2 regions of the Micrococcus sp. MS-ASIII-49 genome follow, and region 2 is predicted to be linked to the other one. Evidence: predicted binding sites of a transcription regulator. Region 2 holds the regulator's gene; the other holds the start of a gene.

What was found. The regulator HspR, encoded in region 2, represses chaperone genes until heat shock. The targets are predictions, from matches to a motif close to AAGTTGAGTCNNNNNGACTCAACTT.
Region 1: the regulator HspR is predicted to act here: its motif matches at 1,892-1,916, upstream of SJ20_RS03675 (Hsp20/alpha crystallin family protein).

Annotation. Positions count from the first base shown of each region.
Region 1 covers NZ_JXSP01000050.1:14,338-17,848, reverse strand. The annotation lists gene SJ20_RS03690 (sensor histidine kinase) at 1-21, opposite strand, end outside; gene SJ20_RS03685 (ABC transporter permease) at 18-812, opposite strand; gene SJ20_RS03680 (ABC transporter ATP-binding protein) at 809-1,780, opposite strand; gene SJ20_RS03675 (Hsp20/alpha crystallin family protein) at 2,008-2,490, shown strand; gene SJ20_RS03670 (GMC family oxidoreductase) at 2,597-3,511, opposite strand, start outside.
Region 2 covers NZ_JXSP01000035.1:20,978-24,488, forward strand. The annotation lists gene SJ20_RS02570 (nucleotide exchange factor GrpE) at 92-742, shown strand; gene SJ20_RS02575 (DnaJ C-terminal domain-containing protein) at 811-1,803, shown strand; gene SJ20_RS02580 (heat shock protein transcriptional repressor HspR) at 1,800-2,351, shown strand; gene SJ20_RS02585 (alpha/beta hydrolase) at 2,330-3,397, shown strand; gene trmB (tRNA (guanosine(46)-N7)-methyltransferase TrmB) at 3,420-3,511, opposite strand, start outside.

The DNA.
Region 1 (3,511 bases), on a different contig from region 2:
GGATCCGCCGGCGGGGCTCATGCGCGGGCCGTCCGGGAGCGGGAGGCGAGCAGGCAGACCACCGCGAACACGGCCGTCCAGGCCAGCAGGTTCACGATCGGCAGCCACAGCGGGTCCGCGGCGGCGGCGGGTTCCGTTCCCATCTGTGCCCTCTCTCCCTCCATCTGCGGCCATCGGGCGAGGGCGCCGGCCCCGTACACCGGAGTGAAGCGCCCGATGTCCAGCATGATCCCCGAGAGCGGGACGAAGAGGTTCCCGAGGAAGCCGAACACCACCAGGATGCCCGACGCCGCGGACACGGCGGCCTCCGAACGGAAGAGCAGGGCGGCCGCCAGGCCGAACAGCGCGAACGGCAGCGAGGACACCAGGGCGAGGGCGCCCGTCGTGAGCCAGCGCAGCGGGCCGATGAGCTCGGCGCCCGTGAGCGCGCCCGCGGCGAGCACGGCGAGCACGGGCAGGGCGGCCATGGCTAGGGCCACGAGGCACTTGCCGGCGAGGTAGGCGCCCGGGGTGAGTGCGGTCAGGGAGAGCTGGCGGCCCCAGCCGGACTGGCGCTCGACGGCGGCCGAGCCGGCGATCGACGTGGTGGCCATGACCGCCCCGTACACGGTCATGCCGGTCATGGTGTACGCGGACACGTTCCCGTGGCCGACGGGGAGGTCTCCCCAATCGGAGAGCGCGCCGAACATGAGGTAGAGCGCCACGGGGAGGACGACGATGAAGAACGAGCCCTCGATCATCCGCACGTTGCGGACGAACTCGCGGCGTGCGTAGCCGAACAGGCGGCCGGGGGCGGTGGTGGTCGTGCTCATGCGAGGGACTCCTGCGGCTCGGAGGGTGTCGGCTGGCCGGCGTCGGTCAGGGAGAGGAACACGTCGTCGAGGGAGGCGTGGGTGATCGCCAGGTCCTCGACGAGGCGCTCGTTCAGCAGGTGGCGGGCGACGTCGTCGCCGGTGACCGAGCCCCCGGCGGGGACGCGCACGCGCAGGCGGCCGGGGGAGAGGTGCTGTGGTTCGAGCTGGACGGCGTCCTGCGGCAGGTCCAGGGCGGCGGCGAGGCGGGCGGGCGCGTCCGGATCGTCTCCGCCGCCGACCCAGCGGCCCGTGAGAGTGACGGACCCGCCGGTGGCGAGCTCGGCGGGCGTGCCGTCCGCGTGGATCCGGCCCTCGCGCATCAGGACGATCCGGTCCGCGAAGTCCTCGGCCTCGGGGAGGAAGTGGGTGGCGAACACGATCGTGCGGCCCCGGTCCGCCTCGGCGTGCATGGTGTCCCAGAAGTCGTGGCGGGCGCGGACGTCCATGCCCGCGGTGGGCTCGTCCAGGATCAGCAGCTCGGGGTCGGTGAGCAGGGCCAGGGCGAAGCGCAGCCGCTGGCGCTCGCCTCCGGAGCACTTCTTCACACGGCGGCCGGCCAGCCCGGTGAGGTCGGCGCGCTCGAGGGCGGCGGGCACGCCGATGTGGCGGCGGTGGCAGCCGGCCACCATGGCCACGGTCTCGCGGACGCTCAGGTCCTCCAGCAGGCCGCCCGTCTGCAGCACCGCGCCCACCCGGCCCTGGCGGACGGCGGCGACGGGGTCGGAGCCGAGGACGCGGACCGTGCCGTCCGAGGGCGGGCTGAAGCCCAGGGCCATGTCCAGCAGCGTGGTCTTGCCGGCGCCGTTGGGCCCGAGGAGGGCGAGGACTTCGCCGACGGGGACGGTGAGGTCCACGCCGTCCACGGCCCGGACCGGTCCGAAGCGGCGGGTGAGTCCCCGGGTTGCGAGGGCGGGTGCGTTGCTCATGGCTCCAGCCTCGCCACGGGGCGCGCCCCGCGGGAGCGGCAGACGTCAGGAATGCGCCATGACGGATGTCATGGGTGGGGCCGCGCCGTCGCGTGCGGGCTGTCCCTCAGAAAGTTGAGCGGAGTTCACGCAGAATTCTGGAATAGGTTCGCCGGGCGTGCTGTTGTGGTGATCAGACGCCGCGGTGTCAGCGGCGCCGACCCGACTCCCGAGGAGAGTGAACCGACATGACCCGTCCCATCGATCCGTTCCGTGAGATGGAGCGTCCCTTCCGTGAGATGGAGCGCCTGGTGAACGGTCTGACGACCCGCGCGACCGGCACCGCGTCCATGCCCATGAACCTGTACCGCGAGGGCGACGCCTTCGTCGCCGAGGTCGAGCTGCCCGGCGTCGACCCGGCCTCCATCGACGTGGACGTGGAGGAACGCACGCTCACCGTCCGTGCCGAGCGCAAGGAGGACCCGGCCCGCGAGGACCGCCGCTGGCTCACCCGTGAGCGCTCCGCCGGCACCTTCGCCCGCCAGCTCACCCTGGGCGAGGGCCTGGCCCTCGACCGCATCCAGGCCGACTACAGCGACGGCGTCCTGACCCTCACCATCCCGGTGGCGGAGCAGGCCAAGCCCCGCAAGATCTCCGTCACCCACGGCGGCGCCGCCCCCGCGGCCGCGCAGACTGTGGAGGGCGAGACCGCCGAGGCCTCCGGCGAGTGATCGCCCTCTGACGGAGCCGCGCGGCCGGCGCGACCGGCGCGCTGCCCGTCCCCCGAACGCAGATGCGGCGGGCCCCTACCGGGGGCCCGCCGCATCTGCGTGGTGGTCAGGCGCGATCGGCCAGGATCAGCTGCGCCGCCTTCTCACCGATCATGAAGCACGTGATGTTGGGGTTCACGGTCACGTGCTCGGGCATCACGGAGGCATCGGCCACGCGCAGCCCCGTCACGCCCTTGACGCGCAGGCGGGCGTCCAGGGGGCTCATGGCGTCGTCGTCGGCGCCCATGCGCACCGAGCCCACCGGGTGGTACACGGTGTTGTGGGTGCGGCGCACGTAGTCGGCGATCTCCTCGTCCGTCTGCACGTCCACGCCCGGGGCCAGTTCGCGCCCCGCCCACGCCGCCATGGCCGGCTGGGAGACGATCTCTCGGGCCAGCCGGATGCCGGCCACCGCGACGGCCATGTCATGGCCCTCCGGGTCGGTGAAGTAGCGCGGGTCCACGGCCGGCTTGTCCCGGTAGTCGTTGGAGCGCAGGCGCACGGTGCCGCGGGACTTGGCGTGGGTGACGTTGGGGGTCAGGCAGAACGTCTCGTCCGCCGTCGGGTACCCCTGCCGGTAGGTGTGCATGTCGAACGGCACGGAGCCGTAGTGCATCATCAGGTCGGGGCGGTCCAGCCCCTCCTTGGTGGGCGAGAAGATCCCGATCTCCCAGTACTGCGTGGCGTCGCGGTACATGGGCTGCTTGGACTCCCAGGAGATGACCGCCTCGGGGTGGTCCTGCAGGTTGGAGCCGACGCCGGGGGCGTCCACGCGCACGTCGAGGCCGTGCTCGGCCAGGTGCTCGGCCGGGCCGATCCCGGAGAGCATCAGCAGCTTGGGCGTGTTGATCGCCCCGGCGGAGAGGATGACCTCGGCGCGGGCGTGGATCTCGGCCTGCCGGCCGTGCCGGTCCGCGACGTGACGGACGCCGTAGGCGCGGCGGTCCTCGTCGAAGAGCACCTCGCTCACCCAGTGGTCCGT
Region 2 (3,511 bases):
AGCGTCCCTGCCAGGCCGGCCCGCCGGCCTTCCCGCACCACCCCCCCGCGCGGCGGACCCGCCGCGCCCACCCGCTTCGAAAGGACACACCATGAGCGCCGACCAGCAGCGTCCGCACGGCTCCTCCGACGCCGAGCGCGGCTCCGAGGAGGAGCCCATCGTGTTCAATGACCGTCGCCGCATCGACCCCGAGACCGGTGAGCCCCGCGTCTCCGCCGAGAGCGCGGCCGAGCAGGCCGAGGACGGCGACGCCCTCGCCCAGGCCGAGCGCATCCTCGACGAGGCCGGGGCCGAGGCGCCGCAGCCCGCGGCCTCGGATCGCGAGGCCGAGCTCGAGACCGACCTGCGCCGTCTGCAGGCCGAGTACGTGAACTACAAGCGCCGCGTGGACCGCGACCGCGACCTGGCCAGGGACGCCGGCGTGCTCAAGGCCGTCACCGCGCTGCTGCCGGTGCTCGACGACATCGACGCCGCCCGCGCCGCCGGCGACCTGACGGACGGTCCGTTCGCCGCCATCGCGACCAAGCTCGACACCGCCCTGGCCGGCCTCGGCCTCGAGCGTCACGACCAGGAGGCCCTGGCCGGCGTCGAGTTCGACCCGGCCGTGCACGAGGCCGTGATGCGCCAGCCGCACGCAGAGGTGCCCGCGGACCACGTGGTCCAGGTCTTCCGCAACGGCTACCTCCGGGACGGCCGCGTGCTGCGCGCCGCCCAGGTGATGGTCTCCGCCGGAGACGAGTGACCCCGTCGGCCGGCGGCCCACCCCGCCGCCGGCCGACCCCCTGACCGATACACACGAGAGGAGGCACCATGGCCTCGCAGGATTGGATGGACAAGGACTTCTACGCGACCCTGGGGGTGTCCAAGGACGCCTCCGATGCGGATGTGAAGAAGGCCTACCGCAAGCTCGCCCGCACCCACCACCCGGACCAGAACCCCGGGGATGAGGCGGCCGAGAAGAAGTTCAAGGAGATCTCGGAGGCGTACGCCGTCCTGAGCGACCCCCAGGAGCGCCAGGAGTACGACGCGATCCGCGCGATGGGCGGCGGCGCCCGGTTCTCCGCCCCGGGCGGTGCCGACGGCGGCGGCTTCGAGGACGTCTTCGGCGGCATGTTCGGCGGCGGGGGCGGCCCCCGCACCACGCAGTCCGGGCCCGACCTGTCGGACCTGTTCAGCGGGATGTTCGGCGGCGCCGCAGGCCAGACCGGCGGCTTCGGCCCCGGCGGCTTCGGCGACGCCGGCTACGCGCGGCCGCGCCCCACGAAGGGCGCGGACCGCACCGCCACCACCACGATCTCCTTCCGCGGCTCGATCCAGGGCACCACGGTGTCCCTGCGCGCCCCGGACGGCGAGACGATCGAGGTGAAGATCCCGAAGGGCATCCGTGACGGCCAGAAGGTCCGTGCCCGCGGCAAGGGCGCGCCCGGTGCGGCCGGCCGCGGCGACCTGCTGGTCACCGTGCGCGTGCGCGAGCACGAGTTCTTCCACCGGGACGGGGACGACCTGCGCATCACCGTGCCCGTCACCTTCCCCGAGGCCGCCCTCGGCGCCACGATCGAGGTGCCCACGCTGGAGCGCCCCGTGAAGGTGAAGGTGCCGGCGGGCTCCCAGTCCGGCCGCGTGCTGCGCCTGAAGGGCCGCGGTGTCGAGCGCGGGAACAGGACGGGTGACCTGCTCGTGGAGCTGCGCGTCACCGTGCCCACCGAGCTCAACGACGACGCCCGCGCCGCCGTCGAGGCCCTGCAGTCCGCCCTGGCCGGCGACGATCCGCGGCGGGAGCTGGCCCGGAAGGCCGCCTGGTGAGCGCCCGCGACGGCGCCGCCCGCGCGGACCGCGGCCGCGAGCGGGGTCCTGACCGGAACGCCCCCGTCTTCGTGATCTCCGTGGCCGCCGAGATGGCGGGCATGCACCCGCAGACCCTGCGCCAGTACGACCGGCTCGGCCTCGTGGTCCCCGCCCGCCAGGGCGGACGGCACCGCCGCTACTCCCTGGCCGACGTCGAGCGGCTCCAGACCGTGCAGGCCCTGAGCGGCGAGGGCATCTCGCTGGAGGGCATCCGCCGCGTGATCGCGCTGCAGCGCGAGGTCGAGCAGCTGCAGGACACCGTGGTCGAACTGTCGGCCCAGGTGGACCGCCTCCACCACGCCTCCCGCCTGGCCCGCGTCTTCACCGTGGGCTCCGGCGGCGACGTCTCGGCCCGGTACGCCGACCGGATGGCCGCCCGCCGCCAGGCCGCGGCACGGACCGAGGCCGACGCCGCGGGCCAGGCCTCCCCGGGTGTCCTGCGGACGCTGCCCTCCGGCGTCGCGGTCCCCCGACGGGTGCTCACGTGGCAGCCCGGGCAGGACTGAGCCGGGCGTCGTTCGGGGCGGCCGCACGGTCCCGCGTCCGGGAGCGGCTGCGCGCCGACATGGCCCGGCGCGACGGCCTGGGCCGGCGGGCCCGCAGCGCCCTGGACGGGATCGTCCACGCCCTCAAGCCGGAGGGCATGGACCCGCAGCTGCCCGCCCGGCATCTGCTGGACTACGTCCTCGATGGACCGGACGGTCCGCGCGCCGTGGTCGCCGCGGGGGACCCCGCGACCGCCACCCACCTGACCTGGCTCGTCTCCGGCATGGGCATCCGCCCCCAGACGGCCATGTGGGGGACGGCCCGGGAGGCCGCCCACCTCGCCGCCGCCCAGCGTGCCGCCGGCGCACCCCGTCCCGTCGTCATCGCGTGGCTCGGCTACCCCGCGCCCTCGCCCTGGCGGGTGGTGCTCGACGGCCCCGGCCGGCGCGGCGGCGCGATGCTCGCCGCGGATGTGCGGGCCTGGTGGGAGTTCCTGCGCCACGGGCCGGGGGAGGACGACGACGCCGCCCCGGCCCTGCGCGCCCGCGGGACCGCCGTGCACGGGGCCGTGGAGGCCCACTCGTACGGCTCGCTCGTGGCCGCGCACGCCCTGCGCCTGCTCGCGGACCGGGGCCTGCAGCCCGACGACGCCGAGGCCCCGTGGCCGGCCGAGCGTCCCGTCGAGGCCCTCGTGGTCTCGGGCGCGGTCGGGCTGCCCGCCGCCCTGGCAGCCCGGGCCGCGCACCTCGGCCTGCGGTCCGGACGGGTGTTCCGCGCCCTGGCCCCGGGCGACCTCCTCGCCCGGGTCGGCCGTGCGGTGGGCCGTCGTCGGGACTGGACGGACGCCGCCGTGCTGCCGGTGGCCCCGCGGCCCGGCCTGGCGGGGGCCGCCGTCCGCGGCCACCACACGGCCCGCTGGTCGCCGACGGCCCCCGGGGACGCCCCGAGGGGCTACCGGGACGCCGGGTCCGTGACGCTCGCGGCGACCGCGCGGGTGACCGCCGGCCTGCCGCTGCCGCCCGTCCCGGACGGCGCCGACCCGGCCGGGCCGGTCGCCCCGGCCTGAGCCGTCCCGTCGGGCCCCGTGCTCAGCGGCGGCGGTACGCCAGGTCGAACACGAGACGCCCGGCCCGCTGGGACTTCGCCTCGAAGCTCGTGATCGGTCGACCCTCGAACCGGG